Regions from separate parts of the Promicromonospora sp. NPDC023987 genome, predicted to be linked through region 4. Evidence: riboswitches for the same ligand, from Rfam matches in the RefSeq annotation. Region 4 holds a riboswitch; each other region holds the start of a gene.
The links. Region 4 has a riboswitch for cyclic di-AMP ahead of AB0F40_RS24370 (C40 family peptidase). Riboswitches for the same ligand answer to the same signal wherever they lie in the genome.

Region 1: another riboswitch for cyclic di-AMP. It lies ahead of AB0F40_RS18100 (NlpC/P60 family protein); the one in region 4 lies ahead of AB0F40_RS24370 (C40 family peptidase).
Region 2: another riboswitch for cyclic di-AMP. It lies ahead of AB0F40_RS00850 (C40 family peptidase); the one in region 4 lies ahead of AB0F40_RS24370 (C40 family peptidase).
Region 3: another riboswitch for cyclic di-AMP. It lies ahead of AB0F40_RS12755 (NlpC/P60 family protein); the one in region 4 lies ahead of AB0F40_RS24370 (C40 family peptidase).

The regions. Positions count from the first base shown of each region.
Region 1 is NZ_JBEZZF010000042.1:33,663-37,696, forward strand. It holds gene AB0F40_RS18090 (ABC transporter substrate-binding protein) at 1-68, opposite strand, end outside; gene AB0F40_RS18095 (serine hydrolase domain-containing protein) at 177-1,562, opposite strand; cyclic di-AMP (ydaO/yuaA leader) riboswitch at 1,836-1,987, shown strand; gene AB0F40_RS18100 (NlpC/P60 family protein) at 1,990-2,799, shown strand; gene AB0F40_RS18105 (cytosine permease) at 2,938-4,034, shown strand, end outside.
Region 2 is NZ_JBEZZF010000001.1:180,937-184,970, forward strand. It holds gene AB0F40_RS00835 (ATP-binding cassette domain-containing protein) at 1-287, shown strand, start outside; gene AB0F40_RS00840 (ABC transporter permease) at 284-1,051, shown strand; gene AB0F40_RS00845 (NAD(P)/FAD-dependent oxidoreductase) at 1,122-2,687, opposite strand; cyclic di-AMP (ydaO/yuaA leader) riboswitch at 2,815-2,994, shown strand; gene AB0F40_RS00850 (C40 family peptidase) at 2,995-3,873, shown strand; gene AB0F40_RS00855 (NAD(P)-dependent oxidoreductase) at 3,982-4,034, shown strand, end outside.
Region 3 is NZ_JBEZZF010000023.1:41,796-45,829, forward strand. It holds gene AB0F40_RS12745 (aminotransferase class I/II-fold pyridoxal phosphate-dependent enzyme) at 1-170, shown strand, start outside; gene AB0F40_RS12750 (universal stress protein) at 281-1,261, opposite strand; gene AB0F40_RS12755 (NlpC/P60 family protein) at 1,452-2,093, opposite strand; cyclic di-AMP (ydaO/yuaA leader) riboswitch at 2,246-2,436, opposite strand; gene AB0F40_RS12760 (iron dependent repressor, metal binding and dimerization domain protein) at 2,564-3,280, opposite strand; gene serC (phosphoserine transaminase) at 3,364-4,034, shown strand, end outside.
Region 4 is NZ_JBEZZF010000082.1:15,738-19,771, reverse strand. It holds gene AB0F40_RS24375 (potassium transporter TrkG) at 1-776, opposite strand, end outside; gene AB0F40_RS24370 (C40 family peptidase) at 1,158-1,898, opposite strand; cyclic di-AMP (ydaO/yuaA leader) riboswitch at 1,900-2,096, opposite strand; gene AB0F40_RS24365 (hypothetical protein) at 2,367-3,155, shown strand; gene AB0F40_RS24360 (S8 family serine peptidase) at 3,302-4,034, shown strand, end outside.

The DNA of each region.
Region 1 (4,034 bases), on a different contig from region 4:
AGGGTGAGCGCGAGCAGCAGCGCCACGGGGCGCACGGCCCGTCCGGGCGGGGCGGTCAGACGGTTCACGGGGTCCCTCTCGTCGGGTCGGCTCTGCGGCGTCGGTGCCGTCGGTGCCGTCGGTGCCGGATCAGCTCGGTGCCAGGTCAGCTCGGTGCCAGGTCACTCGGTGCCGGATCAGCCCACCGCCCGCGCGACCGCGCGGCCGTAGTGGATGAACGCGGCCCTGCCGGTGCCGTCGTCGCCCAGGAAGGCGTAGACGGTGTGCACGCCGTTCGGCGCGTCGACGGCGATCAGGGCGTCGTCCGCGTACCGCACCAGCTCCGTGCGGAACGGCTGCTCGCCGATCTCGGCGAGCACGTCCTTCGGGGTGCGGTCCAGCCACGCCCGACCGGCGTCGTCCTGGCTGATCACCAGGTCATAGATGGTGTCGGAGTACGTGCCGGCGCAGCGGGCGTGGTCGACCGCGCCGGGCTCGGCGGGCGGGACCGGCCGGTCCGCGAGGGTGACGCCGGCGAGCTCGCTCGTGAGGTGCTGCACCACGTCCCGGTAGAGCCCGAAGACGTCTCCGCCGTTGGTCAGCAGGGCCACCGCGACGTTCGCGCCGGGCACCACCCGCAGGAACGCCGCCTGCCCGATCGTCCCGCCGTCGTGCGAGACGACGGTGCCGCCCGCGGCCCGGGAGATGGTCCAGCCCAGGCCCCACGCATCGCCCATCGAACCGATGTCCGGCACCGTCACCTGCTCCGCCTGCATGGCGGCCACGCTCTGCTCGCTCAGCACCCGCGTGCCGCCCGGCGCAAGTCCCCCGGCCAGGTGCATCCCCGCGAAGGTGACCAGGTCACGCGGGCGCATGGCGAGCATCGACCCCGCCGCCGCGTTGGACCGTGCCAGCGCCCAGACGGGCGCCGCCGTCCAGTTGCCGTCCGGGCCCTGGACGTGACCCACCGCCGCCCGGTGCAGGATCGCCTCGTACGGGCTGGGCGCCACGTGCGTCAGGCCCAGCGGCTCGGCCAGGAGCTCGGTCAGCGCCCGGTCGTACGGCACCTTGTGCACCACCTCGACCAGGCGCCCCAGCAACGCGAAGCCCGCGTTGTTGTAGGAGAACATCGCGCCCGGCGCGAAGAGCTGCGGCAGGCCGTGCAGCTCCGCCAAGTACTTGCCGATCGCGTCGTCGCCGCGGCCCGTGTCCGTGAACACGTCGCCCTCGAACCCGGCCGTGTGGCACAGCAGCTGGCGGGTGGTGATGGCGGCGCTCGCGGCGTCGTCCGCCACCCGGAACTCCGGGAGGTACGTGCGCAGCGGGAGGTCGAGGTCGAGCGTGCCGTCGTCCACCGCCCGCATCAGCAGGGACGTGGTCCACAGCTTGGTGACGGACCCGATCTGGAACACGGAGTCCGTGGTCGCCCCGACCCCGGTCGTCGTGCTGAGCACGCCCGCCGCCGCATCGACGACCTCGCCGTCGACCAGCACCGCGACACCCGCGCCCGGGACCTGATGGCGGGCGACCAAGTCGGCAAAGTGATCGTCAAGCCAGGTCGAGACCGAGTCGAGAGATGTCATGCCGTCAGGCTATGGAAAGCCCCGCACGTGGTGTTCGTCCTGCCGGACAAGGAGGCGAGGGGCCAGTTGTGCGGGCCGACGAACCGCGGTTGGCCGCCGAAAACGGGATAGACGAGTGACGTATCTCATGCGGACAATCCGGTCAAGTGGAACCGGTGCAGCCCAGGAAGCCGTGATGCGATTGTGACTTCGGTGGCGATCAGGGTTACGGTCGCTCCCGGTTCGCGGGAAAGCCGCGACCACTCGAGGTGGACGCCGAGCCCTGTCACCGCCGCGAGATCTGCTCCGAAACAGATGACAGGGACGGGGGAACCACGAATGCGGGCACCATCGGTGCCCTTGGGGTGAAGCCGCACAGCACGACGCGGCCGGGTCATTCTCCGATCCGAATCCGACAGCTCACCTCGTAGGCGCAGGGAGAACCGCTGTGACTACACGCACGCCCGGGCGCCATCGTGCTGCCCACCCGCCCATCACCCCGCTGACGCCGATCTCGCGCGCCGCCGCACGCGGCATCTCCGCGACCGCCCGACGTGGCGCGGTCGTCGCCGCCGGATCAGGCCTCGTCGTCTCGCTGCTCGGGGTCCCGGCGAACGCCGCCCCGATGAAGGAACCCGGCACGACCACGGCAGAGCTCGAGACCGTCCGGGACGCGGTGCAGGACGCCGCGCAGAAGTCGACCGGCGCAGAGGTCACCACCGCCGCGCTGACCACGGCGTCGGTGGACACCGCCCCCGCCGTGCGGGTCGCCGCCGACAGCGAGTTCACGCTCGAGACCGGCACCATCAAGGTGACGCCGGCCCCCGAGCCGGAGCCCGTGCCCGAGCCTGAGCCTGAGCCCGAGCCGGTCGTCGAGAAGGCCGCCGAGCCCGTGAAGGACGTCGTCGAGAAGGCCGCCCCGGCCGCCGCCAACGACATCGTCTCCATCGCCCGGCAGTACATCGGCGTGCCGTACGTCTGGGCGGGTTCGACGCCCGCAGGCTTCGACTGCTCCGGGTTCACGGCGTACGTCTACGCCCAGATCGGCGTCACGCTGCCGCACTCCTCCACTGAGCAGCGCTACGCGGGCACCGAGGTCTCGGCTGCCGAGGCGCAGCCGGGCGACCTCATCTGGAGCCCCGGCCACATCTCCATCTACGCGGGTGGCGACAAGCAGATCGAGGCGCCGGTTCCCGGCCAGACGGTCCACGAGTCGCAGATCTGGCAGGACAACCCGGTCTTCATCCGCGTCGGCTGAACCGACCCGGACAGCGGCTGAGCCGGAGGCTCCGCCGTCAGCTCCACCACGAAGGGCCCGCACCGACACGGTGCGGGTCCTTCGTGCTTTGTCCCACACTCTCGCCGCCGGGCCCACGCCAGTGGCAGGATCGCCATCATGAGCGCCCCCGGTAGCGTCGAGACCAACGCCCTGAACACCATCGACGAGTCCGAGCGACGCGGCTCGCCACGCGACCTCTTCTGGCCGTGGTTCGGGGCCAACGTGTCGGTGCTGGGCCTCGGCTACGGCTCCTACCTGCTCGGGTTCGGCGTCTCGTTCTGGCAGGCGACGGTGATCGGTGCCGTCGGCATCGTGGTGTCGTTCCTGTTCTGCGGGTTCATCTCGCTGGCCGGCAAGCGCGGATCGGCACCCACCATGGTGCTGTCCCGTGCCGCGTTCGGCGTGCGCGGCAACAAGCTGCCCTCCCTGCTGTCCTGGATCCTCACCGTGGGCTGGGAGACCGTGCTGGTGGCGCTGGCCACGCTCGCCACCTCGACGGTCCTCGGGGCCCTCGGCTGGGGCGGTGGCACCGTCACGAAGGTCGTGGCCCTCGTGGTCGTGGCGAGCATCGTGGTGGCCGCCGGCGTCTTCGGGTTCGACCTCGTGATGCGGCTGCAGGTGATCATCACGGTGCTCACGGCAGTGCTCACCGTCGTCTACATCGTCCTCGTGGCCGACCACGTCGACTGGGCGACGGTCGCCGCGATCCCCGCGGGCGGCGCCCCGCAGGTGATCGGCGGGCTCGTGTTCATGATGACCGGGTTCGGCCTGGGCTGGGTCAACATGGCCGCCGACTACTCGCGCTACCTGCCCCGCTCCGCCTCCGGCCCCCGGATCGTCGGGTGGACCACCCTCGGCGCGTCCCTTGCCCCCGTGGTGCTGCTCGTCTTCGGCCTGCTGCTCGCCGGCTCCGACCCCACCCTGAACGAGGCGATCGGCGCGGACCCCATCGGTGCCCTGTCCACGCTCCTGCCCACGTGGTTCCTCATCCCGTTCGCCGTGGTGGCGCTGGCCGGCCTGATCGGCGGCGCGGCGCTCGACATCTACTCGTCCGGCCTGGCCCTGCTGTCCCTGGGGCTGCCCGCGCCGCGCTGGGTGGCGGCCGCGATCGACGGCGGGCTCATGATCGTCGGCGCGGTCTACGTCGTCTTCGTCGCCGACTCGTTCATCGGCCCCTTCCAGGGCTTCCTCATCACGCTCGGCGTGCCGGTCGC
Region 2 (4,034 bases), on a different contig from region 4:
CCCTGGTCCGCGCCGACGACGTCGGCGCGCTCACCGCCGCGCTCGAGGCCGCGGGGCAGACGGCGTCCCCGACCGACGACGGCGCCGTACTCACGGACGCAGACCTGGCCGGTGCGGGACGCGCGGCCTTCTCCGCCGGCGTCCCGGTGACCGAGCTGCGCGCGGCGGACGGCGTGGGCCTCGAGGAGACCTTCCTCGCCCTCACCGCGCCGACCCAGCGTGACGCCGGCGGCACCCGCCCTCCCGTGTCCTCGCACGCACCGACCACGACAGGAGCCGTCGCGTGAGCACTCCCGACCGCACCGCGCAGATCCCGTTCCGCCGGCTCGTCGACGTCGAGCTGCGCAAGCTGGCCGACACCCGGTCGGCGCTGTGGCTCCTGGTGAGCATCGCGCTCATCGCGGTCGGCGCCGTCGCCGTCCTGGTCCTGTTCGCACCCTTCCAGGCGACCTACGCCGACCTGGCCAACGCGGTCGCCTACCCGCTCGGGCTGCTGGTGCCGATGGTCGGGCTGCTCTCGATCACGAGCGAGTGGAGCCAGCGGGGCGCGCTGACCACCTTCACGCTGGTCCCCCGGCGCGGCCGGGTGATCGCCGCCAAGGCGGCGTGCGTCGCCGGGCTCACGGTCGTTGCCACGGCGCTGACGTTCGGGCTGGCGGCCTGCGGGGCACTCCTGAGCGCGGCGGCCGAGGGGACCGCGGCGGTGTGGAACCTGTCCTGGGCCGATCACCTGTACCTGTTCACGTTCCAGGCGATCGGGGTAGCGGTCGGGTTCACGCTCGGCGCGATCCTGCGCCGGTCGTCCGTGGCGCTAGTGGGCTACCTGATGTTCGCGCTGGTCGTGCCCTCGCTCTCCAGCCAGCTCGCCCTCGGCGTGGAGTGGTGGGGCGCCGCAGCCCCGTGGCTCGACCTCACGCACGCCCAGTACGCGCTGCTCGGTGCGACCGTCACGGGCGAGCAGTGGACGCAGCTCGGTATCACGGCGGCGCTGTGGATAGCCGTCCCGTTCGCCCTGGGACTCTGGCAGCTCCGCCGCGTAGAGATCCGCTGATCACGCTGACCAGGTGAGAACGGGGTTGTGTTCCGCTGAGCACCGTTCAGGAACACAACCACGTTCTCGCCTACTTCGTGAGCACCGACATGGCCGCCGCTCGGCCCGGGATGCCGCTCACGCCCCCGCCGCGGCGGGCGCCCGCACCCGCTAGCAGGACCCTCGGGTGCTCGGTCTCGACGCCCCAGCGTCCGGCGTCGGCACCGTCCTCGGCGAAGGGCCAGCTCAGGTCCCGGTGAAAGATGTGTCCGCCCGGCAGCCCGACGTCGCCCTCCAGGTCGACCGGGGAGCGCACCTCGAGGCAGGGGGCGCCGTCGGCGTCGAGCGCGAGGACGTCCTCGACGGGCTCGGCCAGCACGCTGTTCAGGGAGGCGAGCGTGGCCCGGAGCGCCTGGTCGCGAGCGCCGCCGGGATCGGCGCGGAAGAGCCGCGCCGGCATGTGCAGCCCGAACAGCGTGATGGTCTGCGCGTCGGTCCCGGCGAGCGCCGGGCCGAGGATCGTCCGGTCCGTCAGGGTGTGGCAGTAGATCTCGCTCGGCGGCAGCTCAGGGATGTGTCCGGCGGCGGCCTGCGCGTGCGCGGCCTGGAGCTGGGTCAGGGACTCGTTGACGTGCAGGGTGCCGCTGAACGCGGCGACGGGGTCGACGTCGTCGCGCAGCCGGGGCAGGCGCGTGAGCAGCATGTTGACCTTGAGCTGTGCGCCCTCGGGGCCGGGCTCCGGCGCCTCGCCGCCCAGCAGGCGCTCCAGCTCGGCAGGAGCGCACCCGGCGAGGACGTGCCCGGCGGTCGCGCCACGGACCCGCCCGTCGGCGTCGGTCCACGCGACCTCCGCGCCCGAGGAACCCGGGTCGACGGCGGTGACGGTCGCCGAGGTGACGATCGTCGCGCCGGCGGCCACGGCGGCGTCGTGCAGTGCGCCCGAGACGGCGCCCATGCCACCCACCGGCACGTCCCAGTCGCCGGTCCCGTTACCGATGACGTGGTAGAGAAGGCAGCGGTTCTGCCGCAGGGACGGCTCGTCGACGTCGGCGAAGGTGCCGATCAGGCCGTCGGTGGCCGCGACGCCGCGCACGACGTCGTCGGCGAAGGTGCGCCGCAGCACGTCGCCGAGGGGCTCCTCGAAGAGGGCGCGCCAGGCCGCCTCCCCCACGCCGTCGACCACCCGGTCGCGGACCACCGAGCGCGGGAGCAGCGGCTCGGTGAGCGTCGGCGCGAGCCGGCGGGCCACCTCGGCGGTCATGGCGTAGAAGCGTCCCCACGCCTCGAAGTCGGCGTCCGACCCGGTGAGGTGACGGAACGAGGCGCGCGTGGCGGCGTCGTCCTGGCTGTCGACGAGCAGGCCGCCGTCGGCCACCGGTGTGTAGGAGGACCAGCGCCGGCGCTTGAGGGTGATGGGGAGCCCGAGCTCCTCGATCACCTGGCGCGGCAGGAGCGAGACGAGGTAGGAGTAGCGCGACAGCCGCGCGTCCACGCCGGCGAACGGGCGGGCCGAGACGGCCGCGCCGCCCACGTGGTCGGCTCGTTCGAGCACCAGGACGGAGCGGCCGCCACGGGCCGCGTAGGCCGCGGCGGTGAGGCCGTTGTGACCTCCGCCGATGACGACGACGTCGTACCGGGAACGCGGGGAATCAGGCATGCACGTCATAGTCCCATGGGGCACTGATTACCAGGGAGGTTCCATCACAAGTTGGTATGTGACCTAATCGTGACATTTGCGCGACGGGCGGGTACGGTCATGACACCTCGCCAGTAACGGTGGGGTCCTGGTCCGGACGCCGAGCCCTGTCACCGGATCTGAGCAGCTACGACGTGACAGGGGCGGGGGAACCAAGTAGGCCGGGCACGTGAGTGTCCTTGGGGTGAAGCCTCCTTGCGAGGCCGGGTGATCGCTCTCCCCATCCGAACCCGACAGCTCACTTCGTAGGCGTCCGAGGAGATCACTGGTGACCGTACTCACCGACCGTACCCATGACTGGGCGGACGACCAGGCAAACCGTTCCAGCAGCCGAGGCAGGCACCGCGCCGACGGCCCCGCGCTCACCCCCTTCACCGCACTGACCCAGACCGCCGCCGAGAATGCCGCCCGCACCGGCGCCATCGCGGTCGTCACGTCCGGCATGCTGGCGTCGGTCTTCACCCAGACCGCCCACACCGCTCCCGCCGAGACGCACACGCAGACCACGCTCGCGGGTGCGACGCCGGTCAGCAACACCGTCGACTCCACGACCCGGTCCGGCTTCGCCGAGAACCTGGTCACCAAGGTCAAGGTCACGCAGGACGCCGACTTCTGGGCCGAGCGCGGACGGGTGTCGGTGACGCCCTACGCCGAGACCGAGGCCGGCATCGCCGAGGCCAAGGCGAAGGCGGAGGCCGAGGCGCGCGCCAAGGCCGAAGCAGAGGCGAAGGCCAAGGCAGAGGCCGAGGCAGCCGCCGCAGCCGAGGCCGCCGCGGAGGCAGAGGCCGCAGCCGCCGCCGACGCCTCCGGCCTCGGCCAGCAGGCCGTCAACCTGGCCCTCGAGTACGTGGGCGTGCCCTACGTGTGGGGCGGAGCCTCCCCCAGCGGCTTCGACTGCTCCGGGCTCATCCAGTACGTCTACGGCAAGCTCGGGGTGAGCCTCCCGCACAGCTCGAGCGCGATGTCGACCGTCGGGTACCAGGTCTCCGCCGCGGAGGCCCAGCCGGGCGACATCGTGTGGACGCCGGGTCACGTCGCCCTCTACGCGGGCAACGGCACGGTCGTGGAGGCCCAGCAGCAGGGCACTCCCGTGCAGTACGGCGAGATGTGGCAGAACAACCCGGTGTTCATCCGGGTGACGGGCTGACCTCTTCTCGCGTCACCCTCCAGATCGGGTACGGGGTGTGTCCCGCCGGACTTCCGGCGCGGCACACCCCGTACTCGTCCCGTGGACCGGTCAGGTAACGTCCCGGGCGTGAAGATCCTCGCACCGGACGTGCCCTTCGACCTCGACTTCCCGTCCCTCCT
Region 3 (4,034 bases), on a different contig from region 4:
CGGGGATCGCCCTCACGCCGGCGGGTGCCACGTACCCGTACGGCAAGGACCCGGAGAACAAGAACGTCCGCCTCGCACCGTCGATGCCCCCGCTGGACGAGGTCCGCACGGCGATGGACGGCGTGGCGACCTGCGTGCTGCTCGCGGCCGCCGAGGCCGCCGCAAAGTAGACCCGCTCCCGTTGGTCGAGCCTCCACTGGTCGGTCGTCCGCTGGTCGAGCTTGTCGAGACCCGGTTTCGACAAGCTCAACCAGCGGAGGCTCAACCAGCAGCAGGGGCGTCAGTCCGTGCAGTGCTTGTTGACCACGAGCACCGGGCACGCCGAGTGGTGCAGCACGGCCTGGCTCGTGGAGCCCAGCAGCAGCCCGCGGAACCCTCCGCGGCCCCGTGAGCCCACCACCACCAGGTCCGACGCCGTGGAGAACTCCGTCAGCAGCTCCGCGCCCGTACCGTCCAGCACGATCCGCCGGATCCGCAGGCCCGGATTCTCCGCCTCGTACCGGTCGACCAGGACGTCCATGCCGACCGCGATGTCGGCCAGCACCTGCTCGCGGTCGATGGTCGACGGCAGCCACGCCAGCATGCCGGTGTTCCCCACGGGTACGCCGGTGACGGCGGTCAGCTCCGCGCCCCACGCGTTGGCCTGAGTGATCGCGTGCTGCAGCGCCCGCTCGGCCTGCGGGGACCCGTCCACACCGACGACGATGCGGCGCACCTCCCGGATCTCGGCCGCGCCCGGTGCGACCGCGGCGGGCGCGGTCTCGGAACCGGCCGCGCCACCGGACGCGGCGCCCGGCACGCTCCAGGAGACGCCGCGGTTGGCCTCGGCACGCAGCGGAACCACCACGACGGGGCACTGCGCGTGCGCGGGGAGCGCGGACGACACGGTGCCCAGCAGCCGCTCCGTGAACCCGCCCCGGCCGCGCGTCCCGACGACGGCGAGGCCGTAGTCGCCGGACAGCTCCACGAGCACGCCCGCCGCGTCCCCGGTGGCGACCTCGGTGGTAGCACGCACGCCGGCGTCGGCCACGCGGGCCTCCGCCTCGGCGAGGACCGATTTGGCGCCCTCCTGGATGGTCGTGTCGTCGAGAGCGGCGTAGCCGCCGTCGAGCGACGCAGCCGTGAACGACGGCAGGGAATAGCTGCACACGATGTGCAGCGACCAGCCCACACGGTGCGCGTAGGCGGTCGCCCAGTCCAGCGCGTGCAGACTAGCGGCCGATCCGTCCACACCGACCAGTACGACCTCGGATCGCGTCATCGCCAGCCCTTTCTTCGGCAGTGCACCATTGCACTCCAAACCTACCGGCGGCGCGCGCGTTGTGGGTAACCGGTGGCAAAAAGTCTGCAGGAAGAAGGCAAAGCAGAGCGCCTGCCCGGTGTCCGGACAGGCGCTCTGCTCAGTGGTGCTACGTGGCTGGGCTCAGACCCTATGCGTACGAGCCTGCGGCTCAGCCCATGCGGATGAACGTGGGGTTCGACTGCCAGATGGTGCGGAAGTCGACCACGGTGCCCGGCTTGGACGCGTCGATCATGGTGTTGCCACCGGCGTAGATCGAGACATGGCCGGGGGTCCACATCAGGTCGCCCGGCTGCGCCTCGGACGCCGGCACCTGCGTGCCGTAGCCCGGCTGCGCGCCCGACGAGTGCGGCAGGTTGATACCGAGCTGGCCGTAGACGTACGAGGTGAAGCCGGAGCAGTCGAAGCCGCTCGGCGATCCACCACCGGAGACGTACGGCACGCCGACGTAGCGGCTCGCGATGGAGATCACGGAGTTGCCGATCGCCGACGCGGGAACGTCCACCGAGGTGGCGGTGGCGGCGGCGGCCTCTGCGGCTTCCGCAGCCTCTGCGGCGGCCTCCTCTGCGGCCTTCTCGGCCTCTGCGGCGGCGAGCTCTGCCTGGTAGTCCTCGTTCTCGGCGGCGGAGACCACGGAGACCGCGGCCTTCTCGACGGTGAGCTCAGCGTCGGGCGCGACGGTCACGACGGGGGCGTTGGCCAGCGCCTCGCGAGCCTGCGACGTCAGAGCGTTGAGGTCGACCGAGTTCATCTTCGCGTGGCCGGACTCGACGGGCGCGGCCTGTGCGGCCATCGCTCCACCGAAGGTCGAGACGAGAAGTGCGCCACCGGCAGCGGCGACCGCGGTACGGCGGCCGACGGCGGCGTTCTGCGCGAGTTCGCTGAGGGGAGTTACTGGTCGTCGCGCAGCCCGATGACGGGCGCGAGTCGTACGTGCAGTCACGTATTACCTCTCCTTGTACGCCTTCGAGGTCAGCTGTCGGGTTCGGGTGGGAGAAATCACCCGGCCGTGCATCCCGAAGGAATACCCGGCTTCACCCCGAGGACGCACCCTGGCGCCCGTTGGTGGGTCCCCCGCCTCTGTCATGCGGTCGTTTTGGACCCCGGCCGGTGACAGAGTTCGGCGTCCGTCCGAGGACTCCCACGAATAACTCCGTGGGAGCGGTCCGAACGTACCGGACCTCTCCGCCGATGTCACGTTCCGGCAACGAATGCCATGACGTGTCGGACCTGCGGCTTCACGTTTCCGGCAAATCGGACGCTTTAAGCGGTCGCCACGAAGAGGTGGCGGGCCAGGTCTTCCCCGAGCTCGAGCGCAGTTCCCGCGCCGTCGACCGTCACCGTGTAGGTCCCGTCGTTGTGCTCGGCGGTGACGCGGGAGCCGGGCACCAGGCCGGCGTCCGACAGGCGCGCGAGCAGCTCGACGTCCGTCTGCAGTGGCTCCGCGATGCGGGTGAGGGACGCCGCGAGCGGCTCGCCCTTGATGCCCTTCTTCGCCGCAGCCTCGAACGCGGCGGGCAGCGAGATCACGCCGGTCAGGAACGGCACGTCGGTGTACTCCTCGCCCAGCTCCGAGAGGCCGGGGATCGGGTTGCCGTACGGGTCGTGGTGCGGGTGGTCGAGCAGGCCGACGAGGCGCTTCTCCACGAGGTCGCTCATGACGTGCTCCCAGCGGCAGGCCTCGACGTGCACGTGCTCCCAGTCGAGCTTGATGACGTCGGTCAGCAGACGCTCGGCGAGCCGGTGCTTGCGCATCACGCGCATCGCCTTGTCCTGACCCAGCTCGGTGAGCTCGAGGTGCCGGTCGCCCGTCACGATCACCAGACCGTCGCGCTCCATGCGCGCGACGGTCTGGGACACCGTCGGGCCGGAATGCCCCAGGCGTTCCGCGATGCGCGCGCGCAGGGGCGTGATGCCCTCCTCGTCGAGCTCGTAGATCGTCTTGAGGTACATCTCGGTGGTGTCGATCAGATCCGTCACGTCAGCTCCCGTCATGCGCACAGCCGCCCAGTCGCCCTGGACACGTGCGGCCCGGGCGTCGGCCCAGGTTCTAGTCTAGTTCTGTGCCACTGACTATCCCGACACAGCTGCTGCCCACCGACGGCCGTTTCGGCTCCGGCCCTTCCAAGGTGCGCCCGGGCCAGGTCGATCATCTCGTGGCGAACGCGCACGTGCTCGGTACGTCACACCGGCGGGCGCCGGTGAAGGACCTGGTGCACCGCATTCGTGAGGGTGTCACGGAGCTGCTGGGCGCGCCCGACGGATACGAGGTGGTGCTCGGCAACGGCGGCGCGACGGCCTTCTGGGACGTCGCGACGCTGTGCCTCGTCGAGCGCAAGGCCCAGCACGCGGCCTTCGGCGAGTTCGGGGGCAAGTTCGCCACCGCAACGTCGCGTGCGCCCTTCCTCGAGCCCTCCCAGGTGATCTCGGCGGAGCCTGGCTCGGTGGCCTACCTCGAGGCGGCCGACGACGTCGACACCTACGCCACCCCGCACAACGAGACCTCCACCGGAGCGATCGCTCCGGTGCGGCGCCCGACGGGGCCCGACGGCGCCGTCGTGCTCACGGACGCGACGTCCGGTGCGGGCGCCCTGCCCGTGGACCTCAGCCAGACCGACGCGTACTACTTCGCCCCGCAGAAGGCGTTCGCGGCCGACGGCGGCCTGTGGCTCGCCGTCCTGTCCCCCGCCGCCGTGGAGCGGGCCGCACGGATCGAGGGTTCGGGTCGGTGGGT
Region 4 (4,034 bases):
TCGGCCACGAGGAAGAACAGGGCGCCGCCCACCAGCAGCAGCGCCGTCATCAGCAGCGTGATCTTGGTGTGGACGCTCCAGCGTGCCGGGCGCACGCGCTCGCGCAGGACCTCGATGACCACTGGCAGGCCGAGCCCGCCCACGATCGTGGCGAGGCAGATCGGCAGGACGATCCACGGGTCGGCCACGAAGTCCATGAGCGACAGCGAGAACAGGGCGAAGCCGGCGTTGTTGTACCCCGAGACGGCGTGGAACACGCCGTGCCAGAGCGCTCGGCCGAGCGGCTCGTCGTAGGCGACGACGAAGCGCACCGTCAGCACCATCGCGACGATGGCCTCGATGACCAGCGCGAGGATGACGACGCGGACCAGGGTCCTGCGTACGTCACCGAGGCTCACCGTCCGGGTCGACGCCGCGGCGACCAGTCGCGAGCTCAGGTCCAGGCGCCGCGAGACCAGGACGCCGAGCAGCGAGGCGACGGTCATGACCCCCAGGCCGCCGATCTGGATGAGCACCAGGATGACCGCCTCGCCGAACCCTGACCAGAACACCGGTGTGTCCGTGACGATCAGGCCCGTGACGCACACGGCCGACGTCGCCGTGAACAGCGCCTCCATGAACGTGGCCGGCTCACCGGACGCCGCGACCGGGAGCAGCAGGAGCAGCGTGCCCACCGCGATGGCACCGACGAAGCCGGCGATCACGAGCTGGCCGGGCCGACGCCGCAGTGCCGCACCCCGCCCGCCCTCACGACCCGCGGGGCTGCTGAACCGCATCTGGCTACCGTCGGCTTTCGTTCGTCGTACGTCACGGTCGTGTACCGGCGCCGCCTGACGCCCGGCCGCTACGTTAGCCCGTCATCGACGCGGGAACGCGGAAGGCGCCGCCTCCGGCGCCGGGCGGAAACCCGGCGCGGAGGCGGCGCCTCGCGGTGAACTGCTGGTCCTACGGCTCAGGCCCTGCGGCTTGGCCCTACGGCTCAGGCTCTACTCGTATCGTCTGAGCCTGCGGTTCCGCTCCGGGCGCGTGCCTCGTACCTCGGCCCACACCCTGCGCTGCACCTACGGCTCAGGCCCTACTCGTATCGTCTGAGCCTGCGGTTCCGCTCCGGGCGCGTGCCTCGTACCTCGGCCCACACCCTGCGCTGCACCTACGGCTCAGACGACGCGGATGAACGTCGGGCTGTTCTGCCACATCTCGGTGTAGCGCACCGGCATGCCAGCGGCCCAGGCCTCGATGATCATGCCGTCGCCCGCGTAGAGGGCCACGTGGCCGGGCGTCCAGACGATGTCGCCGGGCTCCGGGTAGGTCACCTGGTAGCCGGAGCTGAGCATCGCACCGGACGAGTGCGGCAGGTTCACGCCGAGCTGCGCGTACACGTACTGGATCAGGCCGGAGCAGTCCATGCCCTCGGCCGGCGAGTTACCGCCCAGCACGTAGGTGATGCCGAGGTAGTTGAAGGCGATGTTGATGGCCTGCTGGCCGACCGGGACCGGGTCCGGAGCGTCGACCGAGACGACGGCAGGGCCTTCGTCCCCCTTGCTGCCCTTCTTACCGTCCGACGAGGTACCCAGGGCTTCCATCTCGGTCGGCATCTTTGCATCGGCCGGGACGGTCACGGTGGGGGCGTTCACGACGGCCTGCTTGGCGACCGCGGTGAGGGAGTTGAGGTCGACCGAGTTGAGCTTCGCGGTCTTCACGTCGGTCTTGAGGTCCATCGCCGGGGCCGCGTGGGCCGTCGTCGCGATGGTCGAGATCAGAACGCCACCTGCAGCTGCGGCGATGGCGCCACGGCGGGCGACGGTGCCGGCGTTCTCCGTGGCGGTACGAGCAAGAATGGTCAGCGGTGTCATGGCCGGCCGGCTGTCACGATGCCGGCCGCGAATGGAGTTCGTCACCTAATGTCTCCTGTACCGCCTGCGAGGTCAGCTGTCGGGTTCGGGTAGGAGTACACACCCGGCCGCACGGCTACTGGGGGGTTCCGTCCGGCTTCACCCCGAGGACGACGATGTCGCTGTCGCCCGGGAAGTGGGTCCCCCGCTCCTGTCTCGAACGTCTGGTCGTGAACCGGTGACAGGATTCGGCGTCCGGCGCACGGCTCCACCGTTGCGGGGGAGCAGAAGTCAAAGTACACACGTTCACGGGAAAAGTCACGATCGGGTTACGCATTACGGTCTGACCCAACGAAGACGCAGATTTACGTCGTTCCGGTCTTCAGCGGTTATGACCGACATCACACACATCCGCTACCGTTCGGCCGCATGTCCGAAAGTGCGTACCGCGTCTCCCCCTGGTGGGTGCTTCTCATCAGTGCCGTCGCATGGTGGGTCGGTGGCTTCTTGCCCTGGCTTCTTCAGGCGTTATACGTGGTCACCGGCATTTCGGAGGCTGCGACAGCGGCCGGTGGAGGCTTTCTGCCCCTGCCGTTCGTCGCCGACGACGCGGTGGTCGGGCTGGCCGTCATGGCCCTGTTCGGCGGTCTCCTCGGCGGGGTCGCGGCCGGTCTGCCGGCGTCGGCGAGAGCGGGGGCCGGCGCTGCGCTCACAGGCACCCTCGTGGCCATGGCGGCCACGGTCGGAGTCTCCTGGTGGCTCTCGATGCGGGGGAGTGTGCCCGGCGACGCCGTGCCGCTCGGGATGGTCGTCATCACCGGGGTCGCCGGGGCGGTCGGGCTCGCGGCCGGCCTCCTGACGGTCCTCGGACCGGCAGCCCTGCGCGGTCTGACGCTCGCTCTGCCGGTGGTGCTCCTCGACGGCTGGCTCTGGGGGCTGCTCCCGGGGAACCTGGTGTCCCCCACCGGCACCTGGTGGATCTTCGCGGTGGCGCTCGGCATCGCGTTCGGTCTCGCCGTGGACACGAAGCCCATCGAGCTCCTGGGCTGGCTGCCCGCCGCAGGGGTCGTCTGGGTCCTCCAGGCGGCCGGTCCGGCCCTCATGGCCGTGCAGGAGAACATCTGGCCCGGCTCAGCGCTCACAGCGGACCCGCTCTCCGCGGCCGGCATCGTCGTGGACGAGCTCGCCTCGGCGGCCGTCGTGTCCGACGGGCACCAGCTCGGTGCCTGGGTGGTCGCCCTCCTGCTCGGAGCGACGATCGCAGCACTCCGGCTCTCCAGGGAAGCCTCGGACGAGGGCGAGCTCTCAGAGGCCTGGGCCTGAAGCTGGCAGTCCGCGCCACTACTGATTGCGATTGTGTAAATTTCACCCGCTACGCGGCGTCTACCCTGTTCTGCGCCTGTCCGATACCCCTAGGTTTGGCCCGGTTCGGGGGTAATCCAGCCCCCGTGCGAGCAATGGGGGCTCTTATGAACAGGATGTCAGTCGTCGGCGTCGCCGCGTCCGCGGTACTTACCGTGGCAACGCTCGTCGCTGTGGCGCCAGGTGCACAGGCCGCGACGAGCGATCCCCTCCGGGACAAGCAGTGGGGCCTGGACCAGATCAACGCAGAGGCCGCCTGGGCGGGTGCCACCGGCGAAGGCGCGGTGGTGGCAGTGGTCGACACGGGTGTCGACTTCGACCAGCCCGATCTGGCGGGCCAGCTTTTGTCGGGCGCCACCTTTGCCGGCTGTGCGGACGTCCGTCCGTGCGGTGAGGGGGACTTCCGTGGCCCCGACGGCAGGAACGACGGAGACGAGCACGGCACGCACGTGGCGGGCATCGTCGCCGCGGCCACCGACAACGGCATCGGGGTCGCGGGCGTGGCACCGGGCGCGAAGGTGCTCCCGGTCAAGGTGCTCGAGGCGGGCTCAGGATCGTCGCAGGACATCGCGGACGGCATCCGCTGGGCCGCTGACAACGGCGCTGACGTCATCAACCTCTCCCTCGGCACGGCGCCGGGCGGGCAGCTGCTGACGATCATCGGCGTCGACACCCTGATGCGCGATGCCATCGCGTACGCGCGCGAGCAGGGGGTGCTCACGGTCGCGGCGGCCGGCAACTCGTCGACCCCGCTGTGCAGCGACCCGGCGTTCACCAGCGTCGCCATCTGCGTCGGGGCGACCGACTCGGCAGGCGTGCACTCCTACTACTCGGAGCTTC